One region of the Halomonas sp. HL-93 genome, then DNA from elsewhere that is predicted to be linked to it. Evidence: predicted binding sites of a transcription regulator. Region 1 holds the regulator's gene; each other region holds the start of a gene.
The links. The regulator PhoB, encoded in region 1, activates phosphate uptake and scavenging genes when phosphate is short. The targets are predictions, from matches to a motif close to TGTCATANNNNTGTCANA.
Positions count from the first base shown of each region.

Region 2: GA0071314_RS01440 (PhoX family protein) is a predicted target of PhoB. The motif match lies at 1,581-1,598, and genes of this name have one in related genera.
Region 3: GA0071314_RS14410 (CYTH domain-containing protein) is a predicted target of PhoB. The motif match lies at 1,960-1,977, and genes of this name have one in related genera.

Region 1 covers NZ_LT593974.1:4,049,831-4,054,047, forward strand. The annotation lists gene GA0071314_RS18850 (chorismate--pyruvate lyase family protein) at 1-458, shown strand, start outside; gene ubiA (4-hydroxybenzoate octaprenyltransferase) at 494-1,384, shown strand; gene phoB (phosphate regulon transcriptional regulator PhoB) at 1,481-2,170, shown strand; gene phoR (phosphate regulon sensor histidine kinase PhoR) at 2,173-3,498, shown strand; gene cysZ (sulfate transporter CysZ) at 4,056-4,217, opposite strand, start outside.
Region 2 covers NZ_LT593974.1:319,549-323,765, reverse strand. The annotation lists gene GA0071314_RS01440 (PhoX family protein) at 1-1,519, opposite strand, end outside; gene GA0071314_RS01435 (Lrp/AsnC family transcriptional regulator) at 1,683-2,189, opposite strand; gene GA0071314_RS01430 (1-aminocyclopropane-1-carboxylate deaminase) at 2,426-3,442, shown strand; gene GA0071314_RS01425 (DUF6482 family protein) at 3,572-3,910, shown strand; gene mgtE (magnesium transporter) at 4,068-4,217, shown strand, end outside.
Region 3 covers NZ_LT593974.1:3,106,834-3,111,050, reverse strand. The annotation lists gene GA0071314_RS14420 (L-threonylcarbamoyladenylate synthase) at 1-37, shown strand, start outside; gene GA0071314_RS14415 (ion transporter) at 87-1,004, opposite strand; gene GA0071314_RS14410 (CYTH domain-containing protein) at 1,041-1,928, opposite strand; gene GA0071314_RS14405 (TIGR00153 family protein) at 2,065-2,745, shown strand; gene GA0071314_RS14400 (inorganic phosphate transporter) at 2,792-4,060, shown strand; gene argA (amino-acid N-acetyltransferase) at 4,192-4,217, shown strand, end outside.

The DNA.
Region 1 (4,217 bases):
CAGACTCATTGACAGCGCGTATTATGGCAGCAGGCGGCGAGCGGCCTTTCCGCGTGCAGCTGTTGCGCCAGGGCGTTGGGCTACCTCAGCCGCATGAGGCCCAGGCGCTGGGCCTAGCGGCAAGGCGCTATGCCTGGCTGCGCGAGGTGGCCCTGTGCGTGGATGAGACCCCGTGGGTCGTGGCCCGCTCGGTGGCCCCCCTTGAAGCCCTGCGTGGCCAGCGACTGGAACGCCTGGGGGAGCGGTCGCTGGGTAGTTGGCTATTTAGCCAGCCTGACCTGGTACGCGGCCCGCTATATGCCACGCGTCATGCACCTGGGTTTGTTTATCCCTGTGACAAACGCGTTAGCAGCCAGTGGGGGCGACGCTCGGTTTTCCAACACGCGGGGCTATCGCTGCTGGTTCAAGAATACTTTTTATCGACCATGGCGGATGATCTTGCGCTGCCTTCGCGCTAGGCTAACGCTGCGTCTCTTGGATGGGTGAGGTAAGCATGGATCGTTCTCTACTGCGGCCAACGGGAATGGGTCGCCTGATGGATTTTATACGGCTGATGCGGCTGGATCGGCCGATCGGTACCTGGCTGCTGATGTGGCCCACGCTATGGGCCTTGTGGATGGCCGCTGAAGGTGTACCAGGGCGCGACGTGCTATTGATCTTTATCGCCGGGGTCTACGTGATGCGCGCAGCGGGGTGTGTGGTCAACGATTATGCTGACCGCCACGTTGATGGCTATGTGAAGCGTACCCAACATCGTCCGTTAGCCACCGGGCGGATCAGTGAAACCGAAGCCCAGTTGCTGTTTATCGGGCTGGTGGCTGCGGCGTTTATGCTGGTGCTGTTAACTAATTGGTTTACCGTTTTGCTGTCGGTGGGCGGCGTATTACTGGCGTTCATCTACCCGTTTATGAAGCGCTACACGCATTTCCCTCAGGTGGTACTCGGCGCGGCTTTTTCCTGGGCGATTCCGATGGCCTTCGGGGCGGTCTTGGGCGATGTGCCGGTGGAGGCGTGGTTACTGTTTTTTGCCAATCTGCTGTGGACCGTCGCCTACGATACCCAGTACGCCATGGTCGATCGCGACGACGATATCAAGATCGGCATCAAATCCACGGCCGTGCTGCTGGGCAACGCCGACCGGCTGGTAATTGGTCTGCTTCAGCTTGCCACGCTGGCACTTTTGGCTTGGGTGGGCGCGCGCGTCGGTTTGGGCGGTTTTTTCTGGCTTGGTCTGGCGGGTATGGCGGCGACGTTCATCCACCAGCAGCGTTTGATCCGTCAGCGTGAGCGGGACCCGTGTTTCCAGGCATTTTTGAATAATCATTGGTCAGGTCTACTGGTGTTTGCCGGGATTGCGCTGAGTTGGTGGCCGATTGCTGGCTAATCCCTGGTAATGTCATAGAATTGTCATCAAGTCATGGTGTGATCGTCATTGACATGTCACTGGATTACTTTCTATCGAACACCGTGAGGCTCTGGAATGACCGCCAAGACCGTACTGATCGTCGATGATGAGGCACCCATTCGCGAAATGATCGCGGTGGCGCTGGAAATGGCTGACTATCGTGTTCTTGAAGCGGACAACGCCCAGGATGCCCACGCCATGGTAGTTGACCACCAGCCCGACCTGCTATTGCTTGACTGGATGATGCCCGGCACGAGTGGCATCGAACTGGCCCGGCGTCTCAAGCGAGAGGAGGCGACCGCCGAATTGCCAATTATTATGCTCACCGCCAAAGGCGAAGAGGATAATAAAATTCAGGGCCTGGAAGCGGGGGCCGACGACTACATCACCAAGCCGTTTTCGCCTCGCGAACTGGTGGCGCGCTTAAAAGCCGTGCTGCGTCGCGCTACGCCTCGCGGCGTAGAAGATCCTATCGAAATTAACGGATTACTGCTTGATCCGGTAGGCCACCGGGTAAGCGCCTACGGTAAAGCGCTGGATATGGGGCCCACCGAGTATCGATTGTTACAATTCTTTATGACCCATCAGGAAAGGGCCTATACGCGTAGCCAGCTGCTTGATCAGGTGTGGGGAGGCAATGTCTATGTGGAAGAACGCACGGTAGATGTTCATATACGTCGGTTACGTAAAGCCCTGGGCGATGCGCACCAGAACTTAATCCAAACGGTACGCGGTACTGGCTACCGCTTTTCCGCGCGAGTTTAACCTTGCGTTTGTGGAGCCGTGAACTGTGGCGCTTGGTGGGATGGGCGGCACTCGGCACGTGCTTGGGCTGGCTAGTCGGTATGCCTGGGCTAGGGTTAGCCGCTGGCTTCGCCGTGTGTTTGATCTATCACTTGCGGCAATTACGCGCCGCATATCGCTGGCTGACGCAACAGCCGCAGGATGAGCCACCCGCCGCACGCGGCCTTTGGGGCGAGCTATTTGACCGCCTATACCGCTATCAGAAAAGCCAACGGATTACCCAAAGTCGTCTGCGTACGACGCTTGCCCGCATTCAAGAGTCCTCTGAGGCCATGCGTGACAGTGTGGTGATGCTCGACCGTCACGGCGACCTGGAATGGTGGAATAGCGCTGCCAGCGATATGCTAGGGCTGCAAACGGCCCACGATCGCGGCCAGCATATTACCAATCTGCTGCGCGACCCGCGTTTCATCAGCTACTTTAATGCGCGTGACTACGGTGAGCCGCTGACACTCACATCGCCAATAGACGAACGGCGCATTCTGCAGTACCAGATTACCCTTTATGGTGACGATGAGCGTTTAGTTATGGCGCGCGATATCACCCGGTTGCATCGACTAGAGCAGATGCGGCGAGACTTTGTGGCCAATGTTTCCCACGAGCTACGTACGCCGTTAACCGTGCTGTCGGGGTATCTTGAAACCTATGGTGAACTGGCTGATCAGCTCCCCCCTCGCCTGGGGCGGGGAATTGAGCAGATGGAGGCCCAAACACAGCGCATGCAGAATTTGGTAAATGACTTACTGCTGCTGTCTCGCTTAGAAATTGATCAAGGCGGTCAAGATCATCAGCATCTTGATGTGACCGCCTTGTTAAACAGTGTAGGAGCTGATGCTCTGGCGCTTTCTGATCATCAGCATACGCTTAGGGTCGACAGCGATTACCCCGCACAGCTAGTGGGTAGCGAGCAGGAAATGCGTAGCGCCGTGTCTAACCTTGCCTTTAATGCGGTGCGTTATACCCCTCCAGGCAGCACGATCACACTGCGCTGGACAGCGTTTGGCCAAGGCGCGTGTATCGAAGTGTGCGACGACGGGGAGGGGATCGACCCCGTGCATATTCCGCGTTTGACCGAGCGGTTTTATCGCGTTGATAAGGGCCGCAGTACCGCGACCGGGGGCACCGGGCTTGGACTTGCCATTGTAAAACACGTCTTGTTGCGCCACGACGCTCAGTTACAAATTGATTCACGCCCGGGCGAAGGTGCTCTGTTCCGCTGTGTGTTCCCGGCGACCCGCCTCATTACCCCTGCCACTCCGCCGCGTAATGCGTCGTCGATGACGCAATAACCCTGCGCCGTGAGTGGATATTCCCGTTACATGTGTCATTACGACTCACAACGTGAGTATCCATTTGTCACGCTTCGCTCATGCAGTGATAGGAAGCATAAAAAAACAACTCTTTGTTATCATTACATAATAAATAGCTTAGTGGGTAGCTGGCACAGAGTCTGCTCTTAAATAAATACGACAGTCGCCTTGTATTGTAAAATGCAGAAAACTGTTGATACTTTTCTTTACATAGTAGGGAAAAGTAACTACGCTTAGATAGTGAACCGATGCGAGGCAAGGACGTCTTGTGTCAGCAGGGATGATTGAAGATTCACAGGATGAATCTAAAAGGCGATCACACTGCCAGTCAGGGTAACGTCCACGGTTGGAATCCCGCAAAAGGATTGGAAGCTGGTTAGCAACATCGCCTAAAATGATCACTGTCGAAGACCCCGCCACGGCGGGGTCTTGTTTTTTACTGGGTTCTATTCGATATCGCTCCCTGCGATATCACGCCATCGCCTCTCATTAACGCGATTTTTTTCCACACCGTCTTGCGGTTAATGCACATCTTCTCAAGGCTTGGTGAGCGTATGGACATCACGGTAGTGGTCATCCCACATTAGCACGGCCCCGGCCACGGCACCGGGAATCAAGAACAGGTTGGCTAGCGGAATCCACGTAAGCAGCGTCACAAGGCCGCCATAGCTTAGGCTTTGCCACCAGCGCGCCGACAG
Region 2 (4,217 bases), 410 kb from region 1:
TGGTATAGGTTGGCTGTGAATCTTCAGCGATGCGCTGTGAGTTATTCGTCAGAGTGAGATACACCTCGCCCGATGCAGGGTCAACAGAGGCCCATTCGGGCCGATCCATCGGCGTGGCCCCCAGCAGGTCCGCCGCATCGCAGGTATTGATAATCACACCGGCTAAATCGTTCTCTTCCAGGCCCAGCGCCGCCGCCAATGTACGGCCATCCCGGGTCTCAGCCTCGGGCGTCAGCGGCAGCCACTCACCGCTGCCGTCGGCATGAAAGCGGGCTACGTACAGGGTGCCGTTATCGAGATATTTATGGCCAATGGAAAGACGGTCGTACGCCTCGCCCGGCCGGTTGGCATCGGCAGGATCCCAGGCGGCGTCGGACACGTATTTATATACGTACTCGTTGCGGGCATCGTGACCGGAGTAATAAACGATTGGCTGGCCAGCTTCCAGCTTGCCTAACCAGCACCCTTCATGGCGGAACCGGCCCAGTGCCGTGCGCTTGACGGCGCGGGCATCGCTATAGGGGTCGATCTCGACCTGATAACCGAAGGTGCGCGCTTCGTTACGATAATCATCCTCGGCGCGCTCGCCGCGTGGCGTGATGTTAAAACGGGCAAACTCGTCGTTTTCTTCTGAGGCATCGCCTGCCGACGTTTCCCAGGCGTAACGGCCACGCTCGGTGGGAATGCCAATCCGGGCGTCGTCCTGGAAGCGCTCGCCAGTGTTGACGAAGACGTTAGGCCAGTTCTCTTCACAGGCAATGTAGGTGCCCCAGGGGGTGACGCCGTTACCGCAGTTATTGTTGGTACCGCGGGTTTGGGTGCCCGCCGGAGAGAAGCGCGTTTTAACGTAGTCGCTGCCCGCCACAGGGCCCGCCAGATCCATTTCCGTTGCGCTGGTAAAGCGGCGGTTATAGCGGGAGCCCGGTACATGCGCCCATTGCCCATTGGCGTCTTTTTCAACCTCTACAATGGTGACACCGTGCGCGTTGATCTCGGTGCGCGACTCCTCCGCTGGGCGCTCACCCTCATCAGCGTTAGTGGGACCGCCCTGAGGGGCCCACAGCGCGGTTTGATCGATGTATTCGTTATTGAGCGCCAGCACAAAACGGCGCGAGGCGTTATCGGCATCCAGGGCAAAACCGGCCATGCCGTCATGGTGCATGCCCACGCTCGCCGCTTGACGCTCAGGGGTCATTGGCTGGTCAGGCTGCCACGAGTCATTTTGATTTAGCGGCGTGCCCCATGGCACTAATACCTGAGCCACGTAGCCGTCAGGCACCACGACGGCATCGGTATGCGAACCCCGGACCGCCTCAAAGGCCAGCGTGAGCGGTGTTTTTTGTGATCCGTTGGAGGCAAGCGCTTGAGCAGCACCGCCAAAACTAAGCATTGAGGCAGCCGCCACGCTCAGGCCGCCGCGCATGACATCACGCCGCGACACATGCTGTGCCAGTATGTCAGCAAATGGCTCATTACCACTCTGATTAAACAGACGATGATCTTCGATTTCCTTGCTCATGATGGTTTCCCTCTGATCATTACGGTCAACGATGTAACATTAGAGGATCCTAACCACGCTGAGTGACAGCACGATGACGGCATGTCTGCATTTAGATGAACGCGGACGGCATAAGGAAATGACCAGTAACCGAGCACACTTGGTAGCCATTAACTTGGCCAAGCTACACCAGCACCTTATGGGTCGAGACCACCTGTCGCAGGCCCATAAACGAGCGGATTTGACGCACGCCGGGCAGGTAGAGCAACTGTTCGGCGTGTAGTCTGTTGAAGCTTTGGCTGTCCCGGGTGCGTACCAACATAAAGTAGTCAAACTCCCCGGTGACCACGTGGCACTCCATACAGCCGGATACTTTTTGGGCCGCCTCTTCAAAGGCAGCGAAGGATTCCGGCGTCGAGCGATCCAGCACCACGCCAATCAGCACCACCATGCCTGCCTGTAGCTGCTCCGGGTCTAAATGCGCCACCACCCGGCTGATCACCCCGTCCCGTTTGAGCTTTTCCACCCGGCGTAAGCACGCCGCAGGGCTCAGGCTCACCTGCTCGGCCAGCGCCACATTGGAGAGCGTAGCGTCGTCTTGCAGCAGCTTCAGAATACGTCGGTCTGTTCGGTCTAGTTCAGCCGCCTGATCATCAGGCTCGGCGCCTGAACGGGAAGTTTTTGAGCGCACTATTATTTACCTTATTGATCTTTAGACACCATTTAAAACCATATAAATCATTTAATGCCAACACTTATTGCTTTAAAGCCTCTTATTTTGCAACACAAAAACATCAGCTAACACTTAGTATAAATAGCAGAGCCCGCCAACTGTTCACACGAAGCTTTTACCTAAATCTTTCATCTAAACCCTCGCCAAGCGAGCTTTCTATTTCGCACTGAAACGCTTATATGCAGGAGCCTGCTATGAACCTAGAACGCTTTCCACGTTACCCGCTCACCTTTGGCCCCTCCCCCATTACGCCACTCAAACGTCTGAGTGAACACCTGGGGGGTGACGTGGAGCTCTACGCCAAGCGCGAAGACTGCAACAGCGGTCTGGCCTTTGGCGGTAACAAAACCCGCAAGCTGGAGTACTTGATTCCCGAAGCGCTGGAACAGGGCTGCGATACGCTGGTATCGATTGGCGGCATTCAGTCCAACCAGACCCGCCAGGTGGCCGCCGTGGCCGCTCATTTGGGCATGCAGTGCGTGCTGGTACAGGAGAACTGGGTCAACTATTCCGACGCAGTGTATGACCGGGTAGGCAATATCGAGATGTCGCGCATCATGGGCGCCGACGTGCGCTTGGACGACGCGGGGTTCGATATCGGCATTCGCCCCAGCTGGGAGCAGGCGATGGAAGATGTTCGCCAGCTGGGCGGCAAGCCTTTCCCGATCCCCGCTGGCTGCTCCGAACACCCGAACGGCGGCTTAGGTTTTGTAGGCTTTGCCGAAGAGGTTCGCCAGCAGGAGAAAGAGCTGGGCTTCAAATTCGACTATATCGTGGTGTGCTCGGTCACCGGCAGCACTCAGGCGGGGATGGTGGTGGGCTTTGCCGCCGATGGCCGTGCCCAGCGAGTGATTGGCATTGACGCCTCTGCCAAGCCTGAGCAAACCCGCGAACAGATCCTGCGTATCGCCCGCAACACCGCCGAACTGGTAGAGCTGGAAGGCGGCATTACCGATGACGATGTCATTTTGGATACCCGCTATGGCGGCCCGGAATATGGCCTACCCAATGAAGGCACATTAGAGGCTATTCGCCTGTGCGCCCGCCTGGAGGGCGTACTCACCGACCCGGTTTACGAAGGCAAATCCATGCACGGCATGATCGATATGGTGCGCAACGGTGAGTTCCCAGCGGGCTCCAAAGTGCTGTACGTCCACCTGGGCGGCGTACCTGCACTAAACGCCTACAGCTTCCTGTTTCGTAATGGCTAAGGCGTAAAACGCCTACCTCGTCCCGTCTGATTGAGCGCCTAAATAACGCCGATCAGGCGGCTACTGCTGTACAAATAAAGTACAACCTTTAGTCTTGGTGTATAGCCTATTCACTGATGAGGATACGCCATGCCTTCCACTCTCCCCGCACGTGTCACCCTTGACGAACTGGCCCAATTACCCGCCCCGCTCCCCGACGTTGAACTACATGGGTTGGATATGGGGTGGTATATCGTTCGCCTGCATCAGGATAACGCCGTCTGTTTGCTCACTGACAAGCAAGGCGAAACCCAGCGCTTTACGGGCACACAGTGGGTCAGTCGCGCACTGGCACCGCTGGGATTCACTCATGGCACGCTGACCTGGGCCGATGCCGCCGATGAAATGGTGGGCACCGATATTCCACCCGTGTCCACTAAACAGCGCATGGCCTACGGCGTACGGGTGGCATTTGCAACGCAGGGGTAAGCGCTGGCAACGAGTATGCGCTTCCAGCTAACGGCAATAACCCGCGCATGAAAAGCCTCTATGGCGTTCAGCCACGCCTGTCTATAACATTGATACAGTGCCATCAAGAGCTTTCAAGTGTCTGTGTTGAAAACCAGTTTCCCAAAGGATGGACTCTATGCTCGATGATGAAAAATACATCAATAATGAAGAGCAACTGCTGTATCTTCAAAAGCGGTTAGACGAAGAAGATACCCACGCCCTGAAAGCGCTATTCGCAGAGCTGGACACCCTGGCCATTGCGCGCACACTCGAGTCTTTTCCCGCA
Region 3 (4,217 bases), 940 kb from region 1:
CGAAGGACGGGGGGATGTCACTCCCTTTACTATTTAAATTGCTTTATACCTAACGACGGCACGTGTCACTCATGCTCGCCCCAGGTTTAACTATCCTGGGGCGCGTTTTTGTCTGCGTCTTTCCCCTGGTCGTCTTTCTTTTCATCGTCTTGCTTACGCGGATCTTCGCTGTCTTCGTCCAGCCAGGTGCCGCAGCGCAGGCAGTAGCGGGCGCGTTTTTCATGGTGGTCGTGGCCGCAGCCGGGGCAGGCTTCATCGGAATAGCGATCTTCGCGAATCGAACGAATCACCTGGGCGGAGAACACCCCGGTGGGTACGGCGATAATTGAGTAACCCAGCAGCATGAGCACCACGGTGATGGACTTGCCTAGCGGCGTTGCTGGGACAATGTCGCCATAGCCCACCGTGGTCATACTGACGATCGCCCAGTAGATCGACATGGGAATACTGGTAAAACCAGCTTCCGGCGATTCGATCACATACATCAGCGCGGCAAACAGCGTGACCACCATAAAAATGGCGAAGAAAAACAGCAGAATCTGACGCAGACTACGCTTTAACGCATCAATCAGCAGCCGCGCTTCACCGACAAACTCCATCAGCCGTAGAATGCGGAAAATCCGCAGCACCCGCAGGATCCGCACAATCACCAAGGCGTGGGCACCGGGTATCAGTAACACCAGCCAGGTGGGCAGGATGGCGATCAGGTCGACAATGCCGTAGAAGCTTTTCAGATAGAGCGTAGGGCGCTCCAAGCAGTACATACGCAGCAACAACTCGACGCTGAACAGCAGGGTAAATATCCACTCCAGCACATATAAAAGCGTACCGTAGCGCTCGGCATAGGCCTCAACACTGCTCAGCAAAATTACTAACACGCTGAGCAAGATCGCCAAAATCAAGCCGATGTCGAACGCTTTGGCCCCCGGCGTATCAGACTCGAAAATGATATGGAAGAGCTTCGTGCGCAATCCTTCTGCGCCCGGGTGTAAGGGAAAGTTCATCAATACCGTCCTGAAAGAGCCGTAAAAGCAGCAGGTTTAGCGTAGCGCGGTTTGATACGCCAAGCGATGGGCAAAGGCCAATGCCGCTTGGCCATAGGCAACGTTGGGTTGATTAGAAATTTCCAAGGCATGGCGCATCGTCTCGGTATCATCATGCTCCTCATCGGTGAGTGACGGCTCGGCCGAAAGCGTGGCGAGCGCTGTTTGAGCGATGGCCAGGTGCTCGGCGCTGTGGCTGTCGTGGTAGGCGTCCAGCGCCAGCGTAGCGCGATGCATCCACTGCGCGGGCGTTGTGGCTTCGGGCAGTGGCCAGTGTTGAGCGGCTAAAGCATTGCCCCGGGCCGCCTTGCTGCTGTCGGAGGGACGCAGCGGTACATGCTCAGCCAGCGCCAGGGCGAGGGACCAAAGTGCCTCAGGCTCCCCTTTTTTAAGCTCCAGTTCGGCTTCACAAATAGTGGCCTGATACCCGCCGCTATGAATCTCCCCCTGGTCCAAGGCCAGCTCGATGTGGCTTTCCTGCCACACTACTTGCCAGCTTTGGCGTACAAAGTCGGTATTTAAGCGGGGGGCAAGTGCAGAAATCACTTGGCTCGCCTCGCCCTGAAAAGGGGGCAGCTCGGCTAATCCTTGGGTATCCAACGCAAGCGAAGCCACAGGCCACTCCCACTCCTGGCGCTGAGAAAATCCGCCGCCCCCGTGACCCGCCGTTTTAACCGTTTGCAGCACCTGATCATCCACCTGACGCAGCCGCACGGCGATGTGCGCCTGGGCCAATGCGCCCTGGGGCGTATCGAAATAGGTATTGATGAGCGTTTGCCGCTGAGGCGTCAACCCCTCTAAAAGGGGGTGCTGGCAAAGTGCCACTGGGCCATCAGGGGCGAGGGCAAGCTTCAGTTCGATCTCGGTTGGCGCTGAGGGTTTCATAACAATTGCCACCTCTATACTATGACATTTAGATTAAATTTTAATGACATTGTGAACTTTTCATGACGGCGGCAGACGCACTCACTATACTGTGGCCGCCATTTCCTGGCTTCCCGAAAACAGGCGTAAAGGCTTTATGGTTACTTCTAACCCTTTCTCCGCGATGTTTGGCCGCTCGCCATTCCAGCCGCTACTCGCGCATATCGTCAAGGCGAACGAATGTGCTGACCAACTCCTGCCTTTCTTCGAAGCAACGCTGGCAGGCGATTGGGAGAGCGCTGGGCAGCTGCGCGAAAACGTCACTCGCTTAGAGCACGATGCAGACGTACTCAAAACCGAGCTGCGTTTAAACCTTCCCAACACCATGTTCTTGCCCGTCTCGCGTTCTGATCTGCTCGACCTGATCAGCGTACAGGACAAAATCGCCAATAAAGCACGCGACATTACCGGCATTATGCTGGGACGTAAAATGACCGTGCCCACCGAATTGGCGGATCCCATGCGTGACTACATCCGCACTAGTGTGGCGTGCGTGGCGCAAGCTCGCCAGGCGCTGGAAGAACTCAAGGACCTGTTGGAATCGGGCTTTGGACGCAACGTCTCGGATGTGATGCAGAACATGATTCGTGAACTGCATACCCTTGAGCACCAGGCGGATGGCCAGCAGGTCGCGATTCGCCGCCAGCTATTTAGCCTGGAAAGTGAGTTGCCACCGGTTGATGTGGTCTTCCTTTATAAGATTATCGACTGGGTCGGCGAGCTATCTGACCGCGCTGAGCGCGTAGGCAGCCGCCTTCAGATCATGACCGCCAATTAATTTGTGCGCCCAAATTAATACCTGATCCCCAAACAAGGGAAGCGTTATGCAGATCATTGCTCAGTATGGTGATATTTTTATCATCCTGGCCTGTCTTTTCGGCTTTTTTATGGCCTGGGGCGTGGGTGCCAACGACGTCGCCAACGCCATGGGTACCTCGGTTGGCTCGAAGGCCATCACCATTAAACAGGCGATTATGATCGCCGTGGTATTTGAGTTCCTAGGGGCTTGGCTTGCCGGTGGTGAGGTGACCAACACCATCCGCAAAGGCATTATCGACCCCGAACTGCTTCAAGAAGATCCTCAACTTCTGGTTTACGGTATGCTGGCGTCGCTATTGGCGGCGGCGACCTGGCTATTAATTGCCTCCATGAAAGGCTGGCCGGTATCGACCACCCACTCGATTGTGGGCGCGATTGTCGGTTTTGCGGTAGCCGGATTGGGCGCAGCGACGGTGGATTGGGGCAGCGTGGGTACTATTGCTGCCAGTTGGGTGGTCTCGCCATTGTTGGCAGGCACGGTGGGCTTTGTACTGTTTAAGTCGGTACACCACTTGGTATTTGAAGCCTCTGACCCGCTAGCTGCCGCCAAGCGTTATTTGCCCGGCTATGTGTTCCTGGTGGGTTTTGTGGTGGCCATGGTTACCATGACCAAGGGCTTAAAGCACGTGGGGCTGGATATTACCTTTTCACAAAGCCTGGTGCTGTCGATCATTCTTGGTTTGATTATCACTGGCATTGGCGTGTTGATGGAGCGCCGCGTACAGTACGTGCAAAGCAGCGACGACCATTTTGGCTACGCCAATGTGGAGCGCGCCTTTGGCGTGTTGATGATTTTCACGGCCTGCGCCATGGCGTTTGCCCACGGTTCTAATGACGTGGCTAATGCGGTTGGCCCGCTAGCGGCGGTCATCAGCGTGGTACAAACCGGTGGCGAAATTGAAGGCTCGGCGCTGGTGCCCTGGTGGGTGCTGGTGCTCGGCGGTGGCGGCATCGTAGTGGGCCTGATCACCTACGGGCATAAAGTGATTGCCACCGTGGGCACGGGAATCACCGAGCTGACCCCCAGTCGTGGCTTTGCAGCAACGCTTGCCGCTGCCACCACCGTGGTGCTGGCTTCTGGCACAGGCTTGCCGATCTCGACCACGCATACGCTGGTGGGTGCCGTGCTTGGGGTGGGCTTGGCGCGGGGTATGACCGCGCTCAACCTGCGAGTAATTGGCACCATTGCCATGTCGTGGTTGATTACGCTTCCCGCCGGTGCTGGCCTGGCCATTTTGTTCTTCTTTATGCTTAAGGGTATGTTCGGCGGCTAACGATGCATAGTATGACGTTAACTTACGCGTAAAATCATGGCGGCATCTTCATTAGAAGGTGCCGCTATTTTTTGCGCTCTGGTAAAGTAATCAATAGCGAGTTCATTCACCTGCTGCCGGAGAGCGGCCCCTTGGATACACGTTTCCCTTTTGTCGA